2 linked regions of the Nitrosospira lacus genome follow. The protein of the gene in region 1 interacts with the protein of each later gene in a pairwise test. Links are inferred from orthologs where the notes say so. Each region holds a gene or a part of one and is shown in the gene's direction. Other genes may lie near its edges.

Region 1 (15,573 bases):
GACATGGGGAAGGGGGACATGAAATCCTGTCCGTGCCTGCCAAACAATATCCGTCCGGAAGCATTGCATTTACAGTGAACCTGGAGGAACTTGGCCAATATGCGGTGCTGCTGGAGACAGAGAAGGCCGGCAAGATGACCACGGCGGTGCGCATTCCGGTACATGTTGGCGGGGGAGGGGGTCACGGCGGACATGGCTCGGGTTTTGGCGTGACGGAGATCGCGTTATTGCTGGGTGTAGCGGGTATCGGAGCCTTTTTTTGGCTGCGCCGCCGGCCGACTGTAAAAGCTTCCTGATATTACTGTCTGACCAAACCGGTAGCGTGTTTGGGGTCAGACAGTTGCCGATCTCAATCAGTACACTTCTTCTCGTTGCCAATCAGTGTGGAGGTATCCGCCCTGATTGATGCATGCTCGTTAGCCGAATCATACCCCGCACCCAAATCGCATACTCCCACCCTGCCCAGCCGCAGGAGTCGGGATCATAGAAAACGGTTGCGAAAGATCATGAGTGATGGAGGTTGCAAGTTCCATCGACGGTTCATCCCTGGACGGGCGTGTCTCCAATGCAGTTTTCTTGCCCAGCATGCTAAGTGTTGTCAGCAACAACATTCAAAATTACCAGCGATTCTGAATGATCATCGCTGTCAGGAGAGCGTTGTAAGCGTTCGGCTTTGCCTTTTGAGAGGGCATAGACGATGTTGGCAGCATTGACCACCGCAGGCTGATGAGATACTGCGATGATGGTGAAATTCTGTGCCAGCCTCTGTAGCGTTTCACAAATTATCCGTTCACTATCTGGATCGAGGGCACTGGTTGGCTCATCCAGGAGCAGGAAAAGCGGCTGATGGGCGAGCGCTCTGGCAATTGCTATGCGCTGACGTTGCCCGCCTGACAGAAGTCCTCCGCGTTCACCCACCACGGTCTGCAAGCCTTCCGGGAGAGCGTTGACGAAATCCCAGGCACCCGCCTGGCGTAGTGCCCGTTCCGCATCGGCATAAGCCAGATCAGGCGCACCGACAAGAATATTGTTCAGAATAGTGTCATGGAGCAGAATGGTTTCCTGAGATACGTAACCTATCATGTATCGCCATTGACGCAAGTTAATTTCATGCAGCGATACGCCATCGATCAGGATTTGCCCCGACTTGGGTTCAGCCAGACCGCAGAGAAGATCGAGCAGCGTGCTTTTTCCCACCCCTGACGTTCCCGTGATGGTGGTGAACGATTTCACGGATATCTCGATGTTGAGATCACGAAATATCGATTTTGCCCCATAATCGAAGCTTATATGCTTAAGGCTGATCCCCTGTTGCAGGGTGGGTTGCAGGGTCCCGGTAGTTCTTTCAGCTGCGGCCTGCGCTTCTTCAGTCGCTGCCCGCATCGCCCAATAAGCGCTTTCCTGCGCGGTGAGTTGTTGATAACGCCGTTGTGTTTTGTTGAGTAAGCCAAGGATACGGGTCAGCAGAAAGGCCATTACCATTACCTCAGGTAATGAAAGTTCCCACATTACGAGCGCCAGATATAAGCCACTCGCCGTCAAGGCGGCAAGTATGGGCTCCTGCAAGGCTAATAAAGCTTCTCTGCTCATGACTTCCCGGCGCGTAGCTTTCTCCAGTTGCTGGGTCTGATCACGGAGAATGGCATCGGCCACGTTGTCCCGCGCCATGGCCTTTAATGATTTTACCGAGCTGAGAATATCGGAAAGATAAGTCAATAGATGACGTATCAAATGCGTCTGCTTAGAGCCTGCTCTGCGAGTGGCGCGTACCAGGCGGTGCAGCGCCAGGAGCAGGATCATGCCGATGAGAAGAGAGGTAAGGGTTGCCTGCCATGAAATAAACAAGGCCACAATTGAATAGACCAGCACTTGCATTGCCAGGGCGAGAACGTTGGCGCTATGCTCAAAGCCATTTGCCGCCCGATATGCTTCTGTGGCAACCGAATTGGCAAGTGAACCTATGGGTTGGCGCAAATAATATTGCCAGCGGCTGGCAAGCAGCGCCTTGATGAATTCCAGGCGCAGAGTGGTTGCGACATGCGCTACGGTATAGCCAACCTGCCTGTTGGCTAACAGCAGTATCAAGCTTTTGATAAGCATGCCACCGACGATAATCAATAGCATGACGCCTATTGTGGGTTCAATCCCAATCCCCTGCAGGGTATCCACTATAATCCGGCCGATATCCGAGTCTCCCGTCCCGCCTATCGCGATCGAAAGTAGAGGGAGAAGAGCGGTCAAACTGAGTCCCTCAGCAATGCCTGCGGCCAGCAGCGCCACCAGCACGTAGGCGCTGCGCCGAGGAAAAACCATGCTATAGGTAAGAAGAGTACGCATGCCGTTTCATGAATTTAATAATTATCTATTCTTCGGATTCAAAATCGATACAGCGCGATGAGAACCATTATGTGATTGGAACAAGAGGATGATTTCTGCATGTCATATCATGAAACAAACCGGAAGAAGCGGGAATTTTATTGAAAAATCGTTCCGCGCAGCTCGGCAAAAGCCTGACCGGCATAATCCATTTGCTCACTGGTATGAGCTGCGCTTACGCTGCAACGTACCAACGATTTGCCATCCGGTGCCGCAGGCGGCAGCATCAGGTTGACGTAGATACCATGTTCGAGCAGGCCATTCCATAAAGCCAGCGCCTGCTGTGGGGTATCAAGTATGGTTGCAACAATAGGGCTGGGCTCCGGCCCGAGCTGATAGCCAAGTTCCTGAAGTCTTGAATAAAGCTGGTGCGCATTTTTCCAAAGCTGCTCACGCAGTCCGGTACCGTCATGCAGTAATTTGAGTGCTGCCCGCGTCGATGCGATGGTGGCCGGTGAGGGTGATGCCGTAAATATATACGGTCGGCTGACATAGCGTAACTGATCGAGTTGGGGATGATTACTTACGCAGTAGCCTCCTATGCCACCGAGACTTTTGCTGAAGGTACCCGTGATGAAATCGACTCCGCCAATGAGCCCGGTTTCTTCCACCAAACCTTGGCCTGTCCGGCCCAGAACTCCGAGAGAATGCGCCTCGTCGAGAAGAAGGGTGCTGTGGTAGGCATCTTTTAATCTGACAATGTCTGCCAGCGGCGCCCGGTCGCCCAGCATGCTGTAAATACCCTCGACAATGATCAGTGTCGAGCGCGAGCGCTCTCCCAGGCGGCGGAGACGCTTATCCAGGTCCGTCATATCATTGTGACGAAACCTGATTATCTCGGCTCCGCTCAAGCGGCATCCGTCATAGATGCTTGCATGAGAGTCGCCATCAATGAGCACCACGTCACCAGCTCCCGCAAGGCCAGAGATGGTAGCGAGATTTGCCTGATAACCCGTTGTAAAAACAATGCATGACAGACAGTTATAAAAATTCGCGAACTCTCGTTCGAGCGCACGATGCCCGCCATAACTTCCGCTGGCCATGCGCGAACCCGTGGTACCGGTGCCCTCGCTTTCAAGCGCTTCGTGCGCCGCTCGCAGGCATTCCGGCGCAAAGGTCAGTCCGAGATAGTTGTTCGTGCCCAGGAAAAGTATGCGGCGATCACCGATTTTTGCCTCTGTCGCAGAATAAATCTGTCCTATGGGTATGCCAAAAACATCAACACCCTCGGGTAGCAAGGCCTTTCTCGCTGCGGCAACAGCATCCAGTTTATCCAGCAAACTCATTATTTGCCCAATTTTATCTGGTGAATCAAATTTACAAGTTCATGAACCGTCTGAACATCCGCGAGAGCGTTCAGCGGCACGGAAATATCAAACTCATCCTCGATTTCCATAATCAGGTTCAATAATTTGACAGAATCAATAGCGAGCTGATTAATGAGATCAGTCTGCGGCGTAATTTCCACCTCAGGACCAGTAAACTGCCTAAGATGATGACAAAGTTTCTGAAGGATATCGCTGTAATCGTTAGACATGGCTCAACTCTGAATCGATCTGATTGTTATAGAAAATCATATTGCCTGAGGTAAGGCATCGCGCAGGCGAACGCGAGGTCGCCAATTTGGAAGCGCCTGGGTTAGAGGCGTAATATCGCAGACCCAGTCCGGATGTTGTAGTTCTCGAACTTTCCCGGGGGTTAACATCGGCGAGTAACGCAGTATCTGTGCCGACCACAAGTTAATGTTAGCGACCAGCGAAACGAGTGGTGCCGGCAAAAAGAGACAGCGGACCGGCCGTTTCCAGACATCCTGCGCAATGGCTGCGACAGTTTGGCTGTCATAGCCCCCCGGCAGTCCGTCATCAAGTTCATAGACGCCGTTGACGGGAGCCTGGGTCGAGAGCCAGCAGAGAATAGCGTCCACCAAATCATTGACGTGCAATAAGCCAAAGCGCATAGCAGCTTTCCCCACCATGGGTAATATGCCACGCTGTGTGACTCTGAAGAGCGGGCTCATTTCCTTGTCACCCGGGCCATACACCGCGGTCGGACGGAAAACCGCGCACGGCATGATATGTGAATGGTCAATCACTAACTGCTCAGCCATGCGCTTGCTGGTTGCGTACCAAGAAAGTTCCGGTTGCCTGGCAGCCAGAGAAGAAATAAGAAGAAAGCGAGGCGGCGAGGCCTGCTGTATTGAAGCCCGCACAAGGTTGCTCGTGCCTTCGACATTGGTGGCGATAAAATCCTCGAGGGAACTGCCTCGAACCCGGCCTGCGCAATGTACGACAGCAGAAACATTTTCAACGAGACTCCGCAATGCATCCAGATTGTCTAAATCACCTTCAATCCATTGCGTAAACTCATCATTGGCACGAGGGTGGCGGGCCAATGCCTTGATCTTCCATCCCTCTTTGATCAGGGATTTTAAAAGTACGCTACCAATAAAGCCGGTGGCTCCGGTCACTGCCACCCATGAGCCCGACATATGCCGGTTATTTGTCCCCGGACTCGGCAGATAGCTGGTCTGTCAGATTTGTCCGCTGTATGAAACCCTGGCGCGCCGCAAAACGCGACAGTTTGCCGGATGAGGTACGGGGCAAAGTGTGTGGCGAAACTAGCTCAACCAGACAATTAACACCAAATGCCATATACACCAGCCGTTGCAACCGGCTGGTAAGAGACTGCCGATCCGTTATGGAGGTCAAGCGGCACTCTATAACCAATACGATCGTCGTAACATCATTGGCATCGGTTATACCAAAGGCGGATGCTTCACGGGCCCTCACCTCCGGTTGCTGTTCGGCAAGCTCTTCGATATCTTGGGCACGGATATTACGTCCATTGACAATAATGACATCCGTACGGCGCCCGGTAACATACAGGTCTCCCTCAAAAAGGAAGCCAAGGTCGCCGGTATCCAGCCAGTTACCAGGACGGAGAGTCTTTTGAGTATCCTCCGGATTATTGAAATAGCCCGTCATAATACTACTACCATATACCAATACGCTGCCTACTCTCAAATCAGGCAGAGTCAACCCGGCATCGTCCACAACCTTGACGGTATGCCCGGGCAAGGGGCGGCCACAATTTACAAATTCGCTATATTTTCTGCCTTCCGCTTGTAAGCGGACCGCCATCTTTTTATCTACCAGCGTGCCAGCATCAACCCGCAAGCTTTGAAAGCCACGGCCAACCTGAGAAAAGGTAACGGCTAGCGTCGATTCAGCCAGTCCGTAGCACGGTAGAAAGGCTCGTGCGTCAAAACCCGCCGGGGCGAATTTTTCAGCGAAATTTCTCAAGGTATCCGGACGGATCATCTCCGCACCGACACCCGCCGCACGCCAACTGCTAAGATCAAGATCTTCCAGATCCGAATCACGAACTCGCAGGGTGCAAAGTTTGAGGCCAAATGGCTGGCTAAATGCGACGGTAGCACGATTTCGACTGATCAAGCGCAACCATTGCAGAGGCCGGATTGCAAAATCACGGGTAGCCAGGTAGTCGACCGAAACTTGCGCCACCATGGGTGCCATGACCATTCCCACCAGCCCCATATCATGATAAAAGGGCAGCCATGACGCACAGCGATCACCGGAACGTATCTCCAGGCCATTACGCACAATTCCTTGCAGATTGCTCATTAAGGCCCGCTCGGTAATGATGACTCCGCGCGGAATACGAGTGCTGCCTGAGGTAAATTGAAGATAGGCGATTTCGTCAGGATGATTTGCTTTCAGCGACATCTCGGGAGCGGGGAGCTCTCCCAGCTGCTCAGGTGTACCCACCCATCTCAACCCTTGAGATCCCTCGGCAGCCTCTTCAAGAAAGCCTATATAGTCTGCATTGGCCAATGCTGCACTTGCCTGACCGCCCTCGAGCATTCCCCGGAGCTGCTGAACATACACCGTGTGGCTGCCAAGGTTGACCGGAACCGGCATTGCAAAAGGAATCAGTCCCGCGTAGCGGCACCCATAAAATAATTCGACAAATTCGGGGGTGGTGTCGGCAATAAGTGCTACGCGATCACCATGAACCAGGCCAAGGCCCGCTAAACGCCGGGCCAAAACACGGGCATTTTGCCTTAGCGCCTGATAGGAAAGGACCGAGCGTAAATTCCCCTTGGCATCGTAGAAGTTATATCCAGCATTCCCTGACGCCGCGTATTCTAAAGCAGCCGTTAATGTCTCAAAATCAGCTAATCTCTGAGTTTGGGTGTTGGAAGTCGGTGTTGGAGTTATTGCTATCGGCGACTCGCCTGACAATTGAGGATTAAACGCTTGCGTTAGCGGAGCGTTCAACTTCGCTATTGTTGAACTCAAGGTCTTCCCCTCCAAATTAATGGGACTAGTCATTTTTTTATAATGTAAAGGATTCCGGTCGGATACGCACTGGTTGTGGTTGTTAATCTATTCACGGCTTGATTTGAAATTTTAATCTTTTCCTTCAATACCTAGAATAATTACTGTGATAACAAGTACTCACTAATACAATCATAAGTGTTAATAAAATTAACTTCCGAGCTTATATTATGGCGGATTTCTCTGTCAAGGCAATATTGGCTGCTGCTCATATAGTCCTTAAAAGACGGATAAAGCGCCAGTTTCTCGGTATTTGAAATGACATTGAGATATTTATGAGCCCCCACCTGTCGCATATAAGAGTAACAGGTTCCATTTTGGACGAGTTGGGGATCAATATAAAGAGATTTTGGAGAATGGAGGAGAAATGTGTCGTTTTTTTGCAACAAAAATTTTCTTCATAGTTAATTAATCAATAATCAACAGAAATTGTGCAGATGAAGAACCTGCCATGAAATCACATTTGGATAGAAGGGACTGGACGCGTGATTGTATCGACCACTTTTGTGATGATTCCGGAACCCGGATTAAAGGATTTCGGGTGGATATCTGTCACGCCCTTTCATTCTTGGCTTTCTTCCGTTCGTTAAGCACGAAGACAAACAATGTTAAGCAACTACCCATGCCCTCGCGCTGGCGTAATCGCTAAATACCCTGATGCTTGCATCAATGAAAAGATTGGATACCCAGGCGCCCCAAGCCTGCCATTGATTATTGGTGATAATTGCAATCCGATTGAATTCGCTGCCATGCTCGCGGATGAATTTGATGTCTTCCCATGCGACATCGACGGTATAGCCGAGCATGTCGCGCCAATCCAACAGAAGATTCATCCGGCTTCCCGACCGGGATTTGTAGATCACCTGCTCTTCGAATTCCTTATAATCAGCTAGGGTGAATTCACCGAAAACGGCAACGCTTATGAGATTGTCGGTTTCTTCAATCGTAATCATGGGTCAAGTCACTTATGATAAATAAATTCAATAAGCCGGAATTAAATGTGTGATCCAATTTCCCGGCGCAGAAATTCATGAAAGTGCGCCATGCCATCTTCCATGGGCGATTGATAGGGCCCGATTTCATTCGTACCCTGCTCATATAGTGCGCGGCGGCCGGCGGTTAACAGTTTGCAAATTTCATCATCCTCAACGGCGGTTTCGTGGTAGGCAGCTTGCTCGGCTTCAATAAACTCGCGTTCGAACAAGGCAATATCCTCGGGATAATAGAATTCGATCACGTTTGTGCAACGCTCGGTCCCAGTCGGCAACAACGTGCTGATAACCAATACATGAGGATACCATTCCAGCATGATATTAGGATAGTAGAGCATCCAGATTGCTCCGTAGGCCGGTGTCCTCCCCTTGGTCTGGAGCAACAATTGTTCATGCCATCTGGCGTAAACCGGCGTGCCGGCGCGGGTGAGTCCATGATTTATCCCGACCGTCTGCACGTTGTACCACTCGCCGAACTCCCATTTCAATTCAGCGGTGTTTACGAAGTTGCTCAAGCCCGGGTGATATGATTCGACGTGATAGTCTTCCAGATACACCTCGATAAAAGTCTTCCAATTGCAGGCATATTCCTCGATCAGCACTCGCTCCAGTACATGGCCGGAAAAATCGAAATTCTTCAGGACGCCCAGATGAGCCATGTCGCGTGTTACATCCCGTTTGCCCGCGAATAGCAGGCCATTCCAACTCTGTAAGGATGTCGTGTCCAGGTTGAGGCAAGGATTCTCGGAAAATTGGGGGGCTCCCAGCAGCGTGCCATTCATATCATAAGTCCAGCGATGCACGGGACAAACAATATTCCGGGTATTGCCGCGTCCCCTGAGTAAAAGTGATTGTCGATGGCGACATACATTTGACAATAATTCAATGCCATCCTTGTTCCGTACCAGCACCTTGGCGCTATTCATCCACTCCAGCACATAGTAGTCCCCGACGTTCGGCAGCATAATTTCGTGGCCCACGTAGCCTGCCCCCTGATCGAATAGAAGGCGTTTTTCCAAATCAAGGATACGAGGGTCGAGATACCAGTCGGTGGGCAGCGGGGTGGTTGCTTGCGCCAGTTGGGAAACATCAACAAGATTGGACATATCAGGTACTTTCCTTCTCAAGGGGATTCAAAAAAGACGATTGCCATGCAAAAAAACCCGGCATTTGCTGAAGAAACGCAACTAGTCAAGCCGGAAGAGCGTGATATCTTTTCTAAAACGCCTATAATCTCGACTAAAAGACGCTGCTGAAGAAAGTTTCATGTATTTAATTGACCTGACCCTGCTTATTGCGTTATTTTTGCAAATTCCCGGACGCATCTATTCTGTGACACTGTGCTTATCATGACAAAGCCTGCTAAACCCGTCAAATTTTCGCGGCCAGAAAGTTTTGAAGTGGCATTGACGGAATTGGAAAGTATCGTGGTCGAAATGGAGGCAGGACAAATGCCGCTCGAAGCTTCGCTCTCAGCCCATAAGCGGGGCGCAGAGCTGCTGCAATATTGTCAGTCCAAGCTGCGCGATGCGCAACAACAGGTGCGTCTCCTTGAGGCTGATACGCTGAAAAATTTCTCCCCGCCCGGTATCGATGATCGCTGATTTCCAGGATTGGGCGAGGAGCCGCCAGGTACGCATAGAAACTTCCCTGCAGACCTTACTTCCCGCCGCAGATGTTCCTCCAGAGCGTCTGCATGACGCCATGCGCTATACCGTTCTGGGTGGCGGGAAGCGAGTACGTCCGCTGCTTGCGTTCGCGGCGGGAGAGCTGAACAACGCGGACGAAGAGCGTGTAACGATTGCGGCGGCGGCGGTGGAGTTGATCCATGCTTATTCCCTGGTGCATGACGATCTGCCGTGCATGGATGACGATGTGCTGCGGCGGGGTAAACCTACTTGCCATGTAGAATACGATCAGGCCACCGCGTTGCTGGCGGGCGACAGCTTGCAAAGCCTGGCCTTCCAATTGCTGGCTGAATATCGCTTGACGGATAGCCCCCAAATGCAGCTGGAAATGATCAGGCAGCTGGCACAAGCAGCGGGCTCGCGGGGCATGGCGGGCGGACAGGCGGTTGATCTCGCCAGCGTTGGCAAGACATTGAGTCTGCCGGAGCTGGAATTTATGCATATTCATAAAACCGGGGCGCTTATACGCGCTGCGGTAATGCTCGGCGCCTATTGCGGCACCAGTCTGAATGAGAATCAACTGACAAGTCTTGATCATTTCGCCAAATGTATCGGTCTTGCGTTCCAGGTCGTCGACGACGTGCTTGATGCTGAAGCTAGCACGGCGACCTTGGGTAAAACCGCGGGCAAGGATGCCGAAAACAACAAGCCCACCTACGTAAGTATCCTCGGAAGCAGCCAGGCGCGTGAGCTGGCCGAGGAGTTGCGGCGCGACGCCTATCAGGCACTGGAGATTTTTGGCGCAACAGCGGGACGGTTACGGCAACTAACCGATTTCATCATTCATCGGGAGTTTTGAGCTGATGTTTGCCACAATAAAGAATACAACATTTTTCAGGGTTTAAATGTATCCACTGCTTGACACCATTAATATCCCTTCCAAGTTGCGAAGGCTGGAACGCAAGCTGCTGCCGCAGCTCGCGGACGAATTGCGCCAGTTCCTTGTTGAATCAGTAGCTAAAACAGGAGGACATCTGTCGTCGAATCTCGGCACAGTCGAGTTGACCATTGCATTGCATTATGTTTTCAATACGCCTCATGACCGTTTGGTATGGGATGTTGGTCACCAGACCTACGCTCACAAGATTCTTACCGGCCGTCGTGAAGGCATGAGCAAATTGCGCATGCAAGGCGGCGTTGCAGGATTCCCGCGACGTGATGAAAGTGAGTACGACGCATTCGGTACGGCGCACTCCAGTACATCCATCAGCGCCGCGCTCGGTATGGCGGTAGCGGCGCAAAGGGAAGGAAAGGACCGGCGCGTAGTAGCGGTTATCGGCGATGGTGCGATGAGCGCTGGCATGGCGTTCGAGGCATTGAACAACGCAGGCGCCATGAACACTAATTTGCTGGTGATACTCAACGACAATGACATGTCGATATCGCGCCCGGTAGGGGCGCTTAACAATTACCTGGCCAGGCTCATGTCGGGACAATTCTATGCGACGGCCCGGCGTGCTGGCGAGAAAATGCTGGGTGTGGTGCCACCGATGCTGGAGCTGGCCAAACGCGCGGAAGAGCACGTAAAGGGGATGGTAACGCCAAGCACGTTATTTGAAGAATTCGGTTTCAATTATATCGGTCCCATCGACGGTCATGATCTTGACATATTGGTGACCACGCTCAATAACATAAAACATCTCAACGGCCCCCAGTTCCTGCATATAGTAACGCGCAAAGGCGCCGGTTATAAGGCGGCGGAGGATGATCCGATTCTCTACCATGGTGTAGCCAAGTTTAATCCAGAGGCAGGTATCCTTCCCAAGGCTGCCGGCAAGCCTGCCTATTACCAGATTTTCGGGGAGTGGCTGTGCGACATGGCGGCACTGGATGAGCGCCTGATCGGAATCACACCGGCGATGCGTGAAGGCTCGGGGCTGGTGAGATTTTCCGAGGAATATCCCGATCGTTATTTTGATGTCGGTATCGCCGAGCAGCACGCGGTCACTTTCGCGGCGGGCTTGGCCTGTGACGGCATGAAACCGGTAGTGGCCATTTATTCAACGTTTCTGCAACGAGCCTACGACCAGTTGATTCACGACGTCGCGATCCAGAACCTGCCGGTAGTGTTTGCCATAGACCGCGCCGGATTGGTAGGTGCGGATGGTCCCACTCATGCCGGCAGTTTTGATTTAACCTATTTGCGATGTATCCCGAATATTACCGTGATGACCCCGTCCGACGAGAACGAGTGCCGTCAGATGCTCTATACCGCCTTTCAAATGGATACGCCCACCGCAGTACGATATCCACGTGGCGTGGGAACCGGCATAGCGCCGCAAAAACATATGCAGGTACTCCCTGTGGGACGTGGCGAGATTCGCCGCAACGGGGAGAAAATCGCACTTCTGGCTTTTGGCAGCATGCTCAAACCCTGTCTGGAAGCAGCGGAAGAATTAAACGCGACCGTTGTCAACATGCGTTTTGTCAAGCCATTGGATGAAGACCTGATTGCCTCTCTGGCAACGAGTCACGAACTATTGGTGACGGTTGAAGAGAATACCGTGATGGGCGGCGCGGGTAGCGCGGTCCTGGAATCCCTTGAAAGCAGGGGTTTTGCCGGTCCGGTGCTGCAATTGGGATTGCCGGATATTTTTATAGACCAGGGCGATCCTTCGCAAATGCTGGCGGACTGCGGGCTGGATAAGACAGGAATCGTCAGATCGGTCAGATCAAGACTTCCCGGGTAGTTAAAACTCCACCGTTTCAACCATTTTACCTGATCCGCAGGCGTCCCTTTTTGGAAGGCAGGTATCATGAACGACATGAATTTTCTTATTGCGGATGTCCAAGGCGTCTTGGATACCCGGCGTATCGCAATCAATAGGGCAGGTATCAAGGCCGTCCGTCATCCGGTGACGATTAAAGACAAGGATGGCAGCAAACAGCATACCGTGGCCCTATTCAATATGTATGTAAATTTGCCTCATAATATGAAAGGCGCGCATATGTCGCGCTTTGTGGAGATACTCAACAGCCACGAGCGGGAAATTTCCGTCGAGTCGTTTGAAAATATTTTGCGAGCCATGGTAGAGAAGCTCGAAAGCGAATCCGGCGGTATCGAAATGACCTTTCCTTATTTCATCAACAAAGCGGCGCCGGTTTCCAGAATAACAAGCCTGTTGGATTATGAGGTGACCTTTATCGGTGAAATCAGTGAAGGAAGCTACAAGTTCACCATGAAGGTCATTGTACCGGTGACCAGCCTATGCCCATGTTCCAAGGAAATTTCCGCTTACGGAGCTCACAACCAGCGCTCCCATATGTCGATCTCGATTTGCATCAACAGTTTTGTCTGGATCGAGGAGCTGATAAAAATCGCCGAAGGCCAGGCGTCATGCGAGCTGTACGGAGTACTTAAGCGTACGGACGAGAAATACGTTACCGAAAAGGCCTACGACAATCCCAAATTTGTCGAGGATGCCGTTCGCGACGTAGCTGTGGTCCTGGATCGAGATGCGCGCATAGATGCCTACGTGGTGGAATCAGAAAACTTTGAATCCATCCACAATCATTCGGCTTATGCGCTGATCGAACGGAATAAAATGAAGAACTGAGAAGCAGCGCCCGGCAGGCCCTCAAGGTCAACATTTGCATATCATCAGGGAGCCATATGTTCAGGCGCGGTTCCGGGTCCACGATAATTCTGGTGGAAGAAGGCCATAAATTGACCTTTCATGGATGGAAAGGTATAGTAACGCCCTTTCCGGGGTGTAGCGTAGCCTGGTAGCGCGCCTGGTTTGGGACCAGGATGTCGGGAGTTCAAATCTCTCCACCCCGACCAATTCATGCTAATGTGGGGCGAAATCCGATTTGAGTGGTGCCCGTAGCTCAACCGGATAGAGCACCAGCCTTCTAAGCTGGGGGTTACAGGTTCGATTCCTGTCGGGCACGCCATAAGCTATCTTCTAGCTCATGGTATTCCAGGCTATGCGGTTATTTTCGGATGGTGGCTGTAGCTCAGTGGTAGAGTCCCGGATTGTGATTCCGGTTGTCGTGGGTTCGATCCCCATCAGCCACCCCATAAAAACAAAGACTTGCAGAAATGCAGGTCTTTTTTTATAACCCTATTTATAAAATGTAACCGGTTTGTAACCCGTTGTTATGAGAGAGAGCCATTTGAAATATGAGCACCAGGCTAATAGCTTTAGAGACGCTAGGCGCGCTCTTATGCTGCCACACGCTTCGGACGACGTTCAATCAATCACCACAGCGTTCGTGTTCTGTCGCGACGGCTTAACCGGACTTGATCGTGAGGTAATACCAGAAGACCATATTCAAAACTTACTCCCATGAGCTTGACCAACACATGGATGTATCGACCCTTGTATATGAGCCTAATGAAAACCCACATCCCCTAAAGGCCTCGCTGCTGGATACTGAGCAATTGAAGCAATTTTCGCTGATCGTTGACGAGCTTGCTACATGGTCTGAGTGCGAGTTTCAAAAGTCCTAGGTATTGCAGACGTCTGCACAATTTCCCCTGGACACCAAAAACCCCCAGCTTTACTATTGTAAATACACAGGTGTAGCCCCCATTCACCCCCTCTAACCCAGAGACGGATGCATGGTAACCCATTAGCCCTATCTTCCGATGGACTGATACCGATTATCGGGCTATTTATTCCATAGGTGCGCTTAAGTGGTTTCTCTGAAGATGCTTCCAAGCATCAGATACTTGTTCAGCATATATTAAGCCTTGACTTGAATTCGTTGGCAATGTGCTGGTAAATAGGTAATTCATTTCGCTAAGCAACCTTGCTTTTCTTCAATCCGCTTCCATCGCATGCCGTTGAGGCGGGTAACCCTGCTACATAAGAGACTGTTACCACGTCGCAATCCTGGGAAATGCCAACCCATTGGTGGCATTTCCCGAATAAATTTATTTGTCGCTCTTTAGCGACAATAAAATTCCATTATAAACAGATAGTTATTATGTGGTGGCCAGAAATCTACCTTGTTTGACGACAACATGGCCCTGGTATCATTTGATAATTAATTGATTTTTAATGTTAAAAAACATGGCATGAATCGTGCTTTATCTTGTCAAGACAGGATTCTTCCTCGCTATCCCACGTTATGTGGGTTATCGCACGGACACTCCAACGGGGAAATATTAAATATGGTTTCCTGGTGTTACCGTGCAAAATGGGTTCGAAGCCCGCCGTCCGCGCAGCCTGGAGAATTTTTATCAAGAACAGAAGGTTTCTTCGGCAGCGATGACGATCCGCTGAATAAGGTAGTTGTTGTCACGCAGTAGTGATGGTGCAACATTCCTTCGGCGCCATGGCTTTCTCATACTTTGAGTCAGGTACATGAACCAGTGGAATACCGGCTTTTGCGTCGAAGAATCAATCTGCCCAACTTCTTAAACCAAGCAGCTGACCAAACATCACGATTATGAGTTTCTTCTCTTCACTTTCTTCTGATCATCTTCAGCGTTACGCCCGTATTATCCAGGAAGGGATCACCGTGCGCGGACACCTTGACCTGTTCAGATGGTTACAGGGAGAAGTTCAGCATTATCTGCCTCATGAGATCATGCTTGCCGCCTGGGGCGATTTTGGCTCAAATTTTATCCGGCACGATATCGTTTCCGCGCTACCTGGGATTAGAACCGCACACTTGGAATCGGAAGATCTATCACCGTTGCTGCGGAAACTCTATAATCGGTGGGATGAACTGGGGAGAATGGCCTGCGCATCGAGCGTTCGACCTAATGCTTTGTATGAAGAGGGCGGCCTGCCATCCTCTTTTGGCAAAGCCTTGCAGGGCATGCATTCCTCGGTGCTGCATGGCATCAGCGACAAACGCGGACGTCATGATTGTCTTTACGTGATTTTCAGCTCGCAAGACAAATTCGATAGCTCCACGCTTAGTGCAATGGAAATCCTGCTGCCTTATCTGGACACGGCATTACGCCGCGTGGCACCCCTGGCGCACCCCCCTTGCGCCGGGGTACTTCTGGCGGATTCTCCGGAAAGTGAAGACTACGGACTAAGCGAGCGTGAAAGCGAAATCATGAACTGGGTAAAGATGGGCAAAACCAATGCCGAGATCGGCAGTATCCTGTCCATCAGCGCCTTCACCGTAAAAAACCATTTGCAGCACATCTTCAAGAAACTTGACGTTTATAACCGGATGCAGGCCGTATCG
Region 2 (15,515 bases), 840 kb from region 1 along the record:
ACCGGTTTCAAGACAAACTGTCGGTATTCCTGGCCTACAATCGCCTGGAAGCCCAGAGTCACCCGCAATCCTATTTTATTGACAACACCGGATTGGGCCAAGCCCCCGCTTTTACTGCGCCTCAGCCTCCTTCCGGGACGCCTATTCCCCCACTCACGGACGTTACTGGCGGTATTCGTACACCTGACACGCGCGGCACGCCGAGTATCATCTATGGCGATACAGGGCCGGAGAAAGTGAATACTCAACTGTTCAAAGGCAAATTGGGTTATGACATTAATTCCGAACTTCAGGCTATTTTTACAGTCGCCTACGAGGATCGCACACGCAACCAGAACCATCCACGTAATTATTTGCAGGATACTTCAGGGCAAACATTCTTTGGCGGGCCTCAGAATGCGTCTCAACCCCTGATCCTGCCTAATGCCGCTCTGGATGGTACATCTTTCGATGTGTTAAACAGAGGGTTTGGGTTCAGTTCGGATAAGCGTGAGACGTTGAACCTCGGTCTGCAGCTTCGCGGCGCACTGACCGAGAATTGGCATATCGATACAACAATCAGCAATTTTGACGTTCTCAAGGATACGCGCGCCACCGCTTTCTTCAATCCGAACGATCCCAATGGGAATCCTACAGGCCAGATTCAGGATTTCAAGAAATTCAGCTGGCTGAATTACGATCTCAAGCTGAGCACTCCTGCGGTGCTCGGTAATCAGAAATTATCGTTCCTGACGGGATATCATTTTGATCAATATAATTTAAACTTCCGACAGTACTCGTTGACGGACTACGCGACCCTTACGCGTGGCCCCTTGCAAGCCGGCAGAAACAACGATGGGCAAACCTCAACCCATGCGATGTTTGCCCAATCCGCATATCGTTTCTTACCGGGTTGGGACGTTACAGTGGGGGCACGACAGGAATGGTGGGCGGCCAGCAAGGGCATTGTCGGAAGTACCCCGGTTCCCGATCGTACCGAGTCCGCGCTTTCACCCAAGGTTTCTCTGGGTTATGAGCCAGGACCGTGGAAACTTCGTTACTCATTCGGAAGGGCGCATCGGTTCCCGGTTATTGCAGAGCTTTATCAATCACTTAGCGACCCGCGTTTTATTGTTCAAGCCAATGCTCACCTCAGGCCCGAGAATGGGGTGCACCACAACTTCATGATTGAATATGGACTGCCGAGGGGCTATGTCCGCTTGAATGTTTTCCGCGACGACATCAAGGATGCCATCCAGCAAGTGCAAACGGTCTCCGGCATAGTCACAACAAGCGCATTTCAAAATATCGATCAGACCAGCACTACCGGCGTTGAACTGATCTTGGATCAACGTAGAATCATGGGGTCGAAGTTTGACTTCATGTTCAATGGCACGTGGATGAATGCGAAAGTAGACAAAGGCCCTTTCATCAACTTTACGGCGCCGAATCATCCATTACCACCCCAAGGTCAACCGGGACCAGACAGTTTTGATCTTACTGGCAAGCAGCGCATACGTTTACCCCATTGGCGGGCAAATTTCTTTACCACCTACAATGCCACCGAGGCTTGGGATATCTCACTCTCGGGCCGTTATACCAGTGATTCGTTCAATGATCTCGATAACCGGGATCATATAAACAACGTGTTCGGGGCCCAGAGTGATTTCTTCTTCATGGATTTCAAAACCAGCTACCGATTCAAATTACAGAATGGTTTGAAAAGCAGGGTTTCATTTGGTATTACCAACCTGAATGATGATAAGGCATTTGTTTTTCATCCCTACCCGCGACGCACCTATCTTGTCGAGGCCGCATTCAGCTATTAAGGAATCTCTGAATGAATCTGTTAGCATCTCTGCCGGCAAATGGTACTCCATTCAGAGGCCATCTGCCGCTGCCTGCTACGGGGATCTGGATGTGAATTCGGTTTGCATAAGAGTCGAGACCAAGCGGCGAAGATTAGCCAAACAAATTAACCACTCCGTCGAGGCCGACATGATTGATCGCATAAGTCGCCTTTTCCTGCACGATGGGCTTGGCATGATAAGCAATACTCACGCCAGCTTCCTCCAGCATCCTAAGATCGTTGGCGCCATCACCGATGGCGATCACTTGCTCCCGCTTCAATCCCAACTCCTCGCGCACGCGTTTGAGCACGTCGGCTTTTCCCTGCGAGCCAATAATCTCACCCAGTACCTTGCCAGTAAGTTTTCCATTCACAATTTCAAGTGTATTGGCGGCCGTATAATCGAATCCCAATTTTGTTTTTATTCTATCGGTAAAAAATGTGAATCCCCCGGAAATGACCATCGTTTTGAGGCCCGCCGACTTCATGTGTTGCAGCATCTTTTCCGCGCCGGGACTTAATTGCACGCGCTCGTCGTAAACTCGTTGCAACGCATCCTGGTCCAGTCCTTGCAGCAATGCGGTGCGTTGTCTCAAGCTCTCGGCAAAGACGATTTCGCCCCGCATGGTTCTCAGGGTAATTTCGGATACTTGTGGCTTCACACCATGCATATCGGCTACTTCGTCGATGGATTCGATCGCAAGCAACGTGGAGTCCATATCCATCGCCACCAGGCCAAAATCCCCGAGAGGCGCCGTTTGCTCAACGAAAGCGAAGTCCAGTTCGGCGCCAGCACAGTATTCGGCGATGTGCTCCCGTTGGCTCGCATTTTTTAGCCGGAATGCTTCGCCGGTGATGCGCTCGATCTGGTTAGCGCCAGCAAGCTTTGCCAATTCTCTTAAATCATGGTTAGCTATGTCAGAGCCCTGGATAATGAGGTTCATAGAAGATATCAATTATTATCAAAAAAGTTTTTTGTACGATGGATGGACTCAAACCCGTTGCTCAACGGCGGGCCTGTTTTGTTATTGTCATAAGGAGATCTCACTACTTACGAGCGGTATGGGTGTAAGCGGATTACCCATGCAGCAATCCTCCCCGAAATGTGGAGGGTGGTTTTGAACACTGATGTTTTTTAACAGCCCGTATTTTGCCAGCAATCGCAGCTTACTTCCATACCAGGTTTCCAGTAAGCTGAGAATGCCACGCGCGTCAATTGTTTAACCCAACTGTTGACGATGCCCCTAAGATACCCCTGTGCCATGAGATAGCCGTGCGCCATGAGAATGGTGATAGGGATATATTTATGTTCTACCCTTCATAACGAAAATGTTCAAACAGGTGAATCATGACTAAACCGCTTATTATCGGTACCCCGCTGAGTCCCGCTGCTACAAAGGTGATGTTGTTGGGCAGTGGTGAGCTCGGCAAGGAGGTCATTATTGCATTGCAACGCCTTGGCATAGAAACCATCGCCGTTGATCGCTATGTGAATGCGCCCGGCCATCAGGTGGCGCACCGCGCGCATGTAGTCAATATGGCGGATGGCGCCGGGCTGCGTAAACTGATAGAACAGGAGCAGCCGCAATTTATCGTACCCGAAATCGAGGCGATCGACACCGGCATGCTGGTAGAAATCGAACGGATGGGCATAGCACGCGTCATTCCGACAGCACGCGCCGCGCAACTCACCATGCATCGTGAAGGAATCCGCCGTCTTGCGGTTGAAACGCTGGGCTTGCCAGCGTCATCGTATGCCTTTGCCAGCAGCCTGAAAGAATTGCGCGCGGCGATTGAAAAAGGCATCGGTTATCCTTGCATAGTGAAACCGGTGATGTCTTCTTCCGGCAAGGGTCAATCGAAAATTGATAGTACAGAAGAAGTAGAGACCGCGTGGAACTACGCCGCCAGTGGCAGCAGAGTTGATCAGGGACGGGTAATTGTCGAGAGTTTCATCGATTTCGATTACGAAATAACACAGCTTACCGTACGTGCGATGAATGCGAATGGTGACATCGAGACACATTTTTGTGAGCCTATTGGTCATATTCAGATTCACGGCGATTATGTGGAAAGCTGGCAACCGCAGACAATGTCGCTGCTTGCGCTGCAACGTGCGCGTTACATTGCCGAAAAGATCACTGATAACCTCGGAGGTCTGGGTATTTTTGGTGTAGAACTATTTGTTAAAGGCGACGATGTCTGGTTCAGCGAGGTCAGCCCGCGCCCGCATGATACCGGCATGGTAACGATGTGCAGTCAGTTTCAGAACGAATTCGAGCTTCATGCCCGTGCCATACTTGGTCTTCCAGTGAATACCGATTTGCGCGCGCCGGGTGCGAGTGCCGTGATTTACGGGCAGTTGGATCAGAAGGCTATCGCGTTTAGTGGCGTGGACGAAGCATTGCGTGTACCGCAAAGTGACTTGCGTCTATTCGGTAAGCCGGAATCGTTCATCAATCGTCGCATGGGCGTGGCGCTGGCGAATGGTGTCGATACTGTCGAGGCAAGATTCCGTGCAAAACTTGCGGCCAGCCGGGTGATGGCGGTAAAAAATACCGCTTAAAAACGCGCGGTTAAGGTAAAGTCCGGGCATATTGTACCGTTATTGTAAATAGTCCATTAGCGTACTGATGCCTATCACATAAAGCTGAGCTGCGAAATGAGAACTGCGCGATAATACATTGTGTATTTTAGGTATTGGAACCGGGAGATAAGGAAGTGAAAGGATTTTCGATACAGATGGGCAGGCTATGCTGGTTGCCACAGATTGGAGCAAGGCGGGTGCTGGGCTGGATAATTCTGCTGGTGCTGGGTTTGAACATGATTGGATGCAGTATCCTTCTGAAATCGCAGCCGGAGCCGCCGCCTGTCGCCCCCCCGGAGTCCGGCTTGAAGGAACATCAGGAAATTGAACGCATGCAAAAGCTGCTGATGGAAAAGGAGGCAGAAAAAGAAGTGCAGCAACAGGAAATCGAACGCCTGCAAAAGATAGTGGCGGAGAAAGAGGCGCAGCTCCGCGTTCAACAAGCCCGGCAGCAGGATCAGGCCAAGACTTTGCAGGAGACAAGCAGTCAGGCTGTTCATGCCCAGGTGAAGCTTCGGCGGTTGGCCACACGGCCCGCCGCCGCCTCGACAATTGCGGAGGCCGAGGTCGCCATGGAAAACTTGAAGTCATCCCAATTCACAGAGTCCGAGCAGGTGGTGCAGAGCCAGGCACAGCGTCTCTTGAACACCGCCGCCGCGTCCTATGCGGAAGATAATTATGTCGTGGCCATGGAGTATGCCGCATATGCCCGCGGATTTATCGATATGATAAAGAATAATCGTGCTATCAAGATGTCGGATTCGCGCCGTGTGATAACGCCGTTTGAGGTACCCATCCCGTTGCGTGCCGCGACCAATAGCAATCTGCGTCAGAATCCGGCGCTCAGCGCGGCGGTGCTGGGTGTTGTGAAGAAAGATTCCCCGATAATCGCAGAGGCGTATCAGGGTGACTGGCTGCGAATTCAGACAGCCGATCGGCTGTCGGGATGGGTGCTGAATACATTGGTCGAGGCGCAAGTAGGCAAGTAATATGCTTCAAGGTCGTACCAAATCTTCGAACCGAGACACTACTTTCCGCTTCAATTTCCTGAGCCCGGCAGGAGGCCGTCAGGAGACACAGAAAGCTCGATTACGGCCAGCGTGCTTTGCCTCATAGAGCGCGCTATCGGCGCGAGCGAATACTGCTGTAGGTGTCATGTCGCCGGACTGGCACTGCACGACGCCGATACTTACCGTTACGGCAATTATCGAATCATTGGCACTATAACGCATGTTTTCCACCTGAGAGCGGATGCGCTCCGCTGTTTTCAGCGCCTGGTCCGTCGAGGTTTCCACCAGAATAATAATGAATTCATCGCCGCCATAGCGTGCCGCATAGTCGATACTGCGGATCGACTGAATGAGTATTCGGGCTACCGCTGTCAGGATCTCATCGCCAGTAATGTGGCCATATGTATCGTTGAGCGTTTTAAAGTAGTCGATATCCATCATTAATAACGTAAATTCTCGATGGGTGCGTTTGAAACGCGCGAGCTCATCGCTGAGGATCGCATCAAGTTTGCTGCGGTTGTACAAACCGGTAAGGCTATCCGTTATGGAGAGCGTTTCCAGCACCTGATTCTGCTGCTGCATGGCTTGATTGGCTGCCATAATCTCGGCGTGACTGTGGCGCAGCCTATCCGCCATTTGATTGAATACCTGCGTGAGATGCCCCAGCTCGTCGTTTCGCGTCGCAGTCAGCCGCACCTCAAGATCACCGCCGGCAATCCTGTCAGCCGCGCCGATCAGCCGTTGCAGTGGCCCAACAATCGAACGTCCCAATTGAAAGGCCACCGCTGCCACCACTATGACCAACGCGCCCACAAGCGCCAGAAACATATCGCGCAGCTCTACCCAGGTGCTATACACTTCTGCGCGATCACGTTCCGCAACTATGGTGACCGGCAGATTTTCGGGCACGTCGGCGAGTCCGATAACCTCCCGATGCGTCATTCCCTGGAAGACCAGGGACTCGCCGGGCTGCGCCTGCAAGCGTCGTAGCACCGGACCATCCAGTTGCTTCAGTTTATCCGCATCAATCTGGCTGCTGACAAGAATTCTTCCCTCCTGATCCAGCAGGAGCACCTCGCCGGGTGGCGATTTCATGGGGCTTTTCAGATGAGGCTGTAACGTGCGCAGGTCCAGCACAGCGACCAATGCACCCATTAGCAGATTGTCGTATGATAAAACCGGCACCGCGATGCTGAGCGTCGCGGTGGTGTATCGTTCATCCCAATGAGGAGGTATGATCACGAGGCCTTCCGTAAGGGAGTTTGGCGGCCACTCGTTTGGAAGCGTTACGGTGGCGGCCGTTACCCCACTGCTGGCGACAACCTGCCCGTTGGCATCCACTACCGTGAGTTCCCGCAGCGTGTCAAGCTTTGCCTGGACTGAACGCAGATAGTGCGCCAGGGCCTGCGGATTTTTAGTGGCCGAGTTCGCGCGGATTTTCGTTTGTGGGCGGGCAATCGCCGATAAGCCGTCGATGACCGCACTGGACGTGGACGATACGCGTACCTCATGGGCGCGTTTATCGATCCAGAGTTCTACTTCGCGGCTGGCATCGCTTGTCAGTGTACGGAGTTCACGAGTGACATTATCGCTGATTTGCGCCTCATTCTGCCGAAACGACAGCAATCCCAGTCCCAACGAGGGAATAAGCGTGGCGATGATGGCGAAGACCATTATTTTGCTTTTTATACTTTTAAACCACACCATGTGAATAAATATTTCTAAAATATCAAAATAGACGGGGGATGCCATACTCCGCAGGATAGTTTTTCCTGAAAGCGGCGATTGAGGGCTTGAAATTCTTCACTGAAAACAATCTTATAACGACTCTCAATGAAATATGCGCCGGTATTGAACGGGGAGGCGATGCGGGTTTTATGTATATTCATTTTACTGGATTTTCATTTACTTAATTCGACGATCAAGTTCTTTATTCGCCTTACCCGGTCCGCCACCCCCGCAATCTTTGCCTTTATTTTTAAGCGATCGGGGCCTGAAAGTTCATATTCGCGGCTGCGTTGAATAAGCGCGATGATTCTGGTGACGTCCACCGGTGGATCGGGGATAAACTGTACCTGGATATACTCAACGCCTGCCTCTATCCGGCTGATCCCCAATGGCTTGGCGGCGATGCGCAGGCGGTGGCAGTCCAGTAATGCTCTGACGGGATCCGGCAAAAGGCCGAAGCGGTCTATCAATTCACCCTGCATGTCATCCAGTTGTTCATCGTTTGCGCAATTGGCCAAGCGTTTGTACAGTACCAGGCGCTCATGCACATCGCTGCAATAGTCTTCCGGCAGCAGGGCGGGAACATGCAGGTTAATCTCGGTTGCGACCCCCAGCGGATGCTGGATATCGGGTTCTTTCCCTTCTTTCAATGATCGAACGGCGGCATCCAGCATGGTGGAGTAGAGGCTGAAGCCAATTTCCTGTATTTCGCCGCTTTGGGATTCGCCCAGTACTTCCCCGGCGCCCCGGATTTCCAGGTCGTGCATCGCGAGGTAAAAGCCCGCTCCCAATTCTTCCATTGTTTGAATGGCTTCAAGACGTTTTCTGGCTTGCGTGCCCAGCGCTTCGTCGTCCGGTACCAGAAGGTAGGCATAGGCCTGGTGATGTGAGCGGCCCACCCGCCCGCGCAACTGGTGCAATTGGGCGAGGCCAAATCTGTCCGCGCGATTGATGATGATGGTATTGGCAGTGGGGATGTCAATACCGGTTTCGATGATGGTCGTGCAAAGCAGCAGATTAAAACGCTGTTGATAGAAATCCTTCATTACGTGTTCCAGCTCGCGTTCACGCATTTGTCCATGAGCGATCTGTATGCGCGCTTCCGGTAACAATCGGGCAAGCTTGTCATGCATCGGCTGAATAGTGCCTATCTCGTTATGCAGAAAATATATCTGGCCGCCCCGTTTGAGTTCGCGCAGGCACGCTTCCCGGATGACCCCCTCGGAAAAACGGTTGACAAAAGTCTTGATTGCAAGCCGCCGCTGTGGCGCGGTGGCAATCACGGAAAAATCACGCAGGCCCTCCAGCGACATCGCAAGGGTGCGGGGAATAGGTGTCGCGGTAAGGGTGAGGACATCAACTTCAGCGCGCAGATTCTTCAGCTGTTCCTTCTGACGCACGCCAAAGCGATGTTCCTCGTCAATGATGACCAGACCCAGGTTTTTGAATTTTACCCCTTTCTGGATCAGTTTATGGGTGCCGATGACAATGTCCATTTGTCCGCTGGCCAGCCCGTTCAATGCCTGGGTTTGCTCCTTGACTGAACGGAAACGCGACAGTTCCGCGATTTTTATTGGCCACTCGTCCGCAATCAAACTGAAGCGATCGGAAAAATTCTGGAAATGTTGCTCGGCCAGTAGCGTGGTAGGCACCAGTACTGCCACCTGTTTGCCATCGGCAACAGCGACGAAGGCAGCGCGCAATGCCACTTCGGTCTTGCCAAAACCCACGTCGCCACAGATCAACCGGTCCATCGGTTGCCCTGAAGTCAGATCCTCGATCACTGCATTTATCGCAGCCGCCTGGTCGGGTGTTTCCTCGAAGCCGAAGCCTTCGACAAAGGCTTCATAGTCATGCCGCCTGAAGCCAAATGCATGACCCAGGCGAGCGTTACGCTGGGCATACAGATTGAGCAGTTCTGCGGCGGTATCGCGCACCTGCTGCATCGCCTTGCGCTTGGCTTTGTCCCATTGGCCGCTGCCGAGCTTATGCAGTGGTGCCGCTTCGGGCGCCGCCCCGCTGTATCGCCCGATAAGATGCAGTTGCGAAACCGGTACATAAAGCCGGTCTCCCCCCTCATATTCAAGCGATAAAAACTCTGTTGCGCCTTCTCCCACATCCATGCTTATCAGTCCAAGATAACGGCCGATACCATGTTGTTCATGTACCACTGGATCCCCGGACTTGATTTCGGAGAGATCACGCAGCATTGCATCACCCACCGCTGTGGTTTTGCGCGAATCACGTTCACGGCGGCCATGCAGATGCCTTGCGTAGAGTTCACTCTCGGTGATGAAGGCCATGCCTTCAGCGGAAAGTATAAATCCGTTATGCAGCGGCGCAACGCTGAGCATAAAAGGCTGGGTGCTCGTCAGAAATTGTGCATAGCTATCGCAAATATCGGGAGATAACCCATATTGCTTCAGATGATCGAGGATTAGCTCCCGTCTGCCAAGGCTTTCCGCCAGCAGCAATGTTCGCCCTGCGGGGAATTTGAAGCTGGCGGCGAATTCCGGAATAAATCCAGCAAGTCTTTCCGCGGGATTATCAGCGCGGCGGTCGATTTGCAGGGGCGGCAGCGAACGGGTCAAATTCTGGATATTGGGATTCGAGCCTTGAGTCTCGGATGGGATTTCAATACGAGGATAAGGTTTTAGCGCGCCGAAAAAAGCCTCCGTCGTGACAAACAGTTCTCCCGGTGGCAGGAGCGGCCGGTCATGGTCGCCGCGTAGCAGCTGATAACGGGATTGGGTGTCGTGCCAAAAATTCTCGACTGCGGGGTAGATATCATGGTGAAGACATAGCGGTGTCATGTGTGGCAAGTAGTCGAACAGTGTCGCAGTATGGGCGAAAAAGAGCGGCAGGTAATACTCGATACCCGCAGGCGCGGCACCTTTGCTTACATCCTTGTAAATGCGGCTTCTTGATGGATCGCCTTCAAATTTTTCGCGGAAATTGCTTCGAAAACAAGCGCGGCCCTCTTCGTCGAAAGGGAACTCACGCGCAGGCAATAATCGAATTTCGCTGACGGGATAGACGCTTCTCTGAGTATCCACGTCGAATGTGCGGATAGTTTCAATTTCGTTGTCCAGTAAATCAATGCGGTAAGGCAGCGGACTGCCCATCGGAAACAGATCGATCAGGCCACCACGCAAGCTATATTCCCCCGGTGAAAGCACTTGGGTGACATGCGTGTAGCCCGCCAGAGTCATCTGGCTGCGCAGCGCGCTTAAATTGAGCGTTTCTCCCCTCTTGAGAAAAAAGGTATGTGCGGCGAGATATTCTCGCGGCGGCATACGATATAGCGCAGTGGTGACGGGGACGATCAATATATCGCAAGCGCCGCTCATGAGCTGATAAAGCGTGGAGAGCCGTTCGGAAATCAGGTCATGGTGGGGTGAGAAAGTATCGTACGGCAGTGTTTCCCAATCCGGCAGCAGATGGATTCTTAGTTCGGGTGAAAAAAAAGGTATTTCTTCCAGCAATCTCTGTGCGGCCAGTGCGCTCGCCGTAATAATCGCTACCGGTTTTGCCTGCCGTGCCAGTTGGGCGAGAGCGAGCGCATCGCAAGAACCGTGAAAATGGGGATAGCGAATTGTTGATCTGGGCGCGGGAATCGTCAGCTTGAATGGCATCTGCGGATACTATTATCTATTGTCAACGGGCAGCGAATGATAAACGCCATCGCTCTACATTGAAAAGAAGTTTATACGTCAGTTATCAGCCTGGTTTCTTCATCACGATACACGGTGGCTGGCTGACCGTTGCAGGAAAAGGTGATCAACAGCTGATCAAGATCGAGGGGTGAATGTAAAATGGGCGCGCATCAAGGTTCTTGGCTTCAGGAAGCCAATGATAAGGCTTCAACTTTTGGATCGGATTCAGGGTGAAACCAATGATCCAGAATGAATTGCAGGGCGGAGACGCCGTTGAACTCATTCATTTCCAGCCTGTAAACAGCATCTATCGTTTCCGGAAGCGGGGAAGTATGGAAGAATAACATGGCGTCATAGAGAAGACCTGATTTGTTCAATCCCGGCTCTGCGGGTTGCGTTTCCTGTTTCCTCAGTTTTAGCTTCAGATGCTTCTCCCCCACTATGCGCTGCGTTTCCACCCGGAAGCGGGCAGTAAACGCGGGCTGGGTGAAGCCCTGTCCCCATACCTGTTCCGTAAGATGCCGCGCCAGCTCCGGACTCAATTCGGATTCACCCAGGCTGCCATCGGTTTCGATACTAAGCGTGAGATCAGCAGGGGTAAGCAACGCCTGTGCGATTTGCTCGAAAGCATCGCGAAATTTTTCAAAATCGCTGGCACGTACCGTCAGTCCCGCCGCCGCCGCGTGACCCCCAAACTTGAGCAGCAAGCCAGGATAACGCTTGGAGACCAGATCCAGTGAATCCCTCAGATGGAATCCCGTAATGGATCTTCCCGAACCTTTTATTTCACCATTGCTGCCAGGTGCAAATGCAATAACGGGGCGGTGAAATTTATCCTTCATGCGCGAAGCGAGTATACCGATCACGCCCTGGTGCCAACCGGGATCGAACAGGCTCAAGCTATGAGTTTTCGGAGTCTTGCCAGGAGCGATTTGCGCCGTATCAGGCGCATCCTGCGCGGAAAGCGCGGTCTCCAGCATGACCAGCGCGCTGTCCTGCATATTCGCTTCGATTTCCCGGCGTTGACGGTTAAGCGCGTCCAGTTGCAAAGCAATTTGCGAGGCGCGAGATTCGTCATCGGTGATGAGGCACTCAATACCCAGCGCCATATCGTCGAGCCGTCCCGCGGCATTCAATCTCGGCCCCAGCATGAAACCCAATTCGTAGGCGGAGGCCCGCCGGAAATCACGCCGCGCGACTTGCAGCAGGGCGTTGATACCCGCGCAGCCAAGTCCATTGCGGATGCGTTGCAGGCCTTGCCGCACCAGAATACGATTGTTCTCATCAAGTTTCACCACATCGGCCACGGTACCCAATGCGACAATATCAAGCAGGCTGGCCAGATTAGGTTCTTTTTGTGGAGGCGCAAATATTCCTCTGGCACGCAACGCCGCTCGCAGCGCCAGCATCAGATAAAATATCACTCCTACCCCGGCAAGGTGCTTACTGGGAAAATCGCAACCGCACTGATTGGGATTTACAATAACGGCGGCATCCGGCAGTTCATCCCCGGGCAGATGATGGTCGGTCACAAACACTTGCATGCCGAGGCGATTGGCTTCCGCTACACCTTCCACGCTGGCGATGCCATTATCTACCGTTATGAGGATGTCCGGGCGGGTCGCGGTGGCGGCGGCAAGCCGTACGATTTCCGGCGTGAGACCATAACCATATTCGAAACGATTGGGAACAAGATAATCCACCGTTGCGCCAAATTTCCTCAGCGCACGTATGCCAACAGCACAAGCAGTGGCGCCGTCCGAGTCATAATCGGCAACGATCAACAGGCGCTTCCGGGCAAGGATTGCGTCGGCCAGGCGTGCCGCCATGATGGAAACATTCTTGAGGCGCTCAAATGGAATCAGTCGCGACAGTGCTACGTCGAGTTGATCAGGCTCTTCGATGCCACGTGCGGCGTAGATGCGAGCCAATACCGGATGTAAGCCGTATCGGAGGAGCGCATCGAAGGCATGCGGCGGATAATTGCGAATGATGATGTTGGGCATGCGCTAGATGTTGAAACCTTTTTCCAGCATCTAGTATAACGCCTGCCGCTTTATACGTGCCTCTTGCCAGTAACCTGCGACGAGAAAGATTTCCTCGTCCTTCATTCATCCATATATATTGGACTTAAAAATGGTAGTGCGCTCCGATACCCAGATATTCGACCCTTTCCCTATAAAACTGGCCGGTTGGAGAATTGCCGTGAAAATATTCCACCAGGAACTGAAGCTTGCGCCCGAATGCCTGGAAATTATCGAACTGGAATCCGGCTCGGGCGGATACGTCGATGTTCCAATTGTTTTGTTCCCAGTTTTTCATATCGATCGCCAGAATCGGCCGCATTGCCGCAAAATCAATACGCCAAGGACTTCTGAATTCTATTCCATAGTGGATTACCCAAGGCTTGATTGTCGATGGCTGTTTATGAAAAATACCACCCCCTCCACCGTAAACCCGCACTCCATATGGAAGCTCGTACGAAAGCTTTAGATCAGCCCCCTCATAGCTAAGATTTATGCGCTCCAATCTGGTTCGCAGCAGGAACTCATCGCCAAGATGTGAGCTTTGATGGAAGATACGTCCAAAAGCAGAGAATTGACGCGCGCGAGCGCTCGCATAAACCGATGCAATAAAATCTGTATTGATGAGATCGGATGAGCGTGCATCCAGGTTAAAATCACTGAAGACGCCGGCCTGAAGACCTGTCTCCCATTGCACGGTGGACTTTCCCAGATTGGCCCGATAAAACGGTATCGTTTCACCGAAACTGACAGCCCCATTGTTATTTCCATCAATATTATTCCCGATATAGTTGCGATAGGCGGCTGAGAAGTGAGCCCACCGCGGATCAGCCAGTAATGGTTTAAACAAATGACCCGTGGGTAGAAAGCCTGTCGCAAAAACTGTTTCCGGTGAACCTTCGGGAGTGCTCCGGATACCAGGCGTTGAAGAATCGGCTATAACCTCCTGATTGGTGCTCGCCAGTCCTTTATCTGCTGCCTGCGTGATTTGGGGATTTGCGGTCATAACCTGCTTGTCGGTGCCTTCCAGCGCTGTCACACCGGTAACCCCAGGGATTTCCGATAATATCTGCAAAATTTGTACCCGGTCTTCAGGCGTTAAATCACCTACGGGTACAGTAATAACGCCATTTCGTACAACAAGGGAAGAGAAATCGAGTTTGAAATCCCGTTTGAGAATCCCTGCAGCATACCCCGCAATATAGGAATCATCAGGTATTGCGGCGCTGGCAATGGACGGATGAAATAGAACGATTGCAATGATGGGTAAAAACCATGAAGCATCCGCCATCTTTTTACCATAGGGCCTGAATAACCCGGAGAGTGCGAGCATTTTTTTTCTTGGCATTTTTCACCCCTTGACTTAAGTGATCTGGAAACGGTTTTTTTGGTTCAAGCGAACCGGTAACTAAAAAATGCTAATGAAAAGATGGGATTTGGTCGGTACGCTGCCACACATGGTTGTATTACCAATAATTAAAATTGCCGGCGCCAGGTTTCCTATTCGTGCCGGCCGATAATCCGATTTCGCAGCAGTCTATGATTTGTTTTGTTATGAATCGCGGGATGTTTCTACTCCGCTCAGCAGGAAGTGCGCAGCTTATGAAAAAGCATTCAGGTGAACAGCGGTCATCGTGTCGCCGAGGAAAGTGGCAGACTTCTTGCGAATTTTTGCTAAATCCAAGAAACTTGGTGACATGAATTCAATGTGACCTTTGTCCCCCGCTATTGCAAGTCTCTGTTTTGTTGGGGAGGTGATATCGGTTTTTTGGTCGGGGCCCGTCTGTCAGGAGCTCAGCAATGAAGCAGTGGCTTTTTCTCTCCGTCGCAATCGTCAGTGAGGTGGTGGCGACCTCCGCCTTGAAGGCGAGCAATGGTTTCACACGGTTATGGCCCTCGCTTTTGGTGGTGGCGGGTTACGGTATTGCCTTTTTCTTCCTGTCGTTGACCTTGCGCACTATTCCGGTGGGAGTCGCGTACGCCGTCTGGTCCGGTGCCGGCATCGTACTTATCACGCTCGTTGGCTGGCTGGTTTTTGGACAATCGCTCGATACCCCCGCTATCATTGGGCTGACGCTTATCATTGCCGGTGTAGTTGTTTTGCAGGCATTTTCCAAGTCGGCTATACATTAGCGACCTGACTCAAAGGAATTGGCGGACAAACCGTCTGGTCCCATATTTGCTGTTTTCCCGGCCATCAACTACCACTGACCTTCAAAGTCCTCAAAGTTTTCCTAACCCCTATCGCGTATTCGCCTGGATTCAAGTCCGGCGGGCTGCAAGGTGTACCAACGTCCAATTGTGTCCGCAGCTAAAGTTGCTACGATGCAAGCATGCTCAACGCTGGGTTTTAGCGTAAAAGCCTCTAGCATGCATCGGGATATTCATATCATGAACACCGCAAAATTCTTATTGTACTTAGCGGCCTCGCCGGTTGTTTTATTTTCGGCAAACGCCTACGCTGTGCCCATGTTGCGAGCCGATGTGGCGGGCGTCGCAGCTGAACATACTTTTTTCCCGAATTACAATGATGGCAGCATGGGTCGCACGGAGCCAGGTAACGTATTATTTCCTGTGAGTCCTTCCGTATGGAATGAGAATATCGACAGAAATAATCTGTTAGGTAATTTTATCGGACTCGATTTGCTTTATGGCCTCTACTCAGCCTTTGCAACGCCGTTG

The links.
Region 2: the proteins of EBAPG3_RS01540 (region 1) and purT interact in binary tests that used the Escherichia coli proteins (3 or more experiments, as listed by UniProt). The link is inferred for Nitrosospira lacus from one-to-one orthologs.

Annotation. Positions count from the first base shown.
Region 1 is NZ_CP021106.3:351,265-366,837, reverse strand. Bases 8,418-11,269 are described here. They hold EBAPG3_RS01540 (polyprenyl synthetase family protein), read left to right. Parts: upstream 8,418-9,322; coding sequence 9,323-10,216; downstream 10,217-11,269. Other genes in these bases: dxs (1-deoxy-D-xylulose-5-phosphate synthase), read left to right, coding at 10,263-11,269; EBAPG3_RS01545 (exodeoxyribonuclease VII small subunit), read left to right, coding at 9,079-9,333; EBAPG3_RS01550 (aromatic ring-hydroxylating oxygenase subunit alpha), read right to left, coding at 8,418-8,835. Also shown: EBAPG3_RS01585 (hypothetical protein), read left to right, coding at 1-296; EBAPG3_RS01580 (ABC transporter ATP-binding protein), read right to left, coding at 589-2,337; spt (serine palmitoyltransferase), read right to left, coding at 2,475-3,662; EBAPG3_RS01570 (acyl carrier protein), read right to left, coding at 3,662-3,913; EBAPG3_RS01565 (NAD-dependent epimerase/dehydratase family protein), read right to left, coding at 3,950-4,843; EBAPG3_RS01560 (fatty acyl-AMP ligase), read right to left, coding at 4,872-6,731; EBAPG3_RS01555 (SpoIIAA family protein), read right to left, coding at 7,346-7,690; more of EBAPG3_RS01550, read right to left, coding at 7,732-8,417; more of dxs, read left to right, coding at 11,270-12,107; GTP cyclohydrolase FolE2, read left to right, coding at 12,174-12,974; XrtB/PEP-CTERM-associated transcriptional regulator EpsA, read left to right, coding at 14,818-15,573.
Region 2 is NZ_CP021106.3:1,196,022-1,211,536, forward strand. The notes cover bases 2,492-5,285. They hold purT (formate-dependent phosphoribosylglycinamide formyltransferase), read left to right. Parts: upstream 2,492-3,176; coding sequence 3,177-4,394; downstream 4,395-5,285. Other genes in these bases: serB (phosphoserine phosphatase SerB), read right to left, coding at 2,492-2,772; EBAPG3_RS05315 (SH3 domain-containing protein), read left to right, coding at 4,550-5,285. Outside these bases: EBAPG3_RS05300 (TonB-dependent receptor), read left to right, coding at 1-1,808; more of serB, read right to left, coding at 1,942-2,491; more of EBAPG3_RS05315, read left to right, coding at 5,286-5,404; EBAPG3_RS05320 (sensor domain-containing diguanylate cyclase), read right to left, coding at 5,483-7,099; mfd (transcription-repair coupling factor), read right to left, coding at 7,327-10,788; EBAPG3_RS05330 (hypothetical protein), read left to right, coding at 10,782-10,961; single-stranded-DNA-specific exonuclease RecJ, read right to left, coding at 10,995-12,815; EBAPG3_RS05340 (DUF1207 domain-containing protein), read right to left, coding at 12,940-14,181; EBAPG3_RS05345 (DMT family transporter), read left to right, coding at 14,634-14,966; EBAPG3_RS15260 (hypothetical protein), read right to left, coding at 15,495-15,515. UniProt on the Escherichia coli protein: Involved in the de novo purine biosynthesis. Catalyzes the transfer of formate to 5-phospho-ribosyl-glycinamide (GAR), producing 5-phospho-ribosyl-N-formylglycinamide (FGAR). Formate is provided by PurU via hydrolysis of 10-formyl-tetrahydrofolate.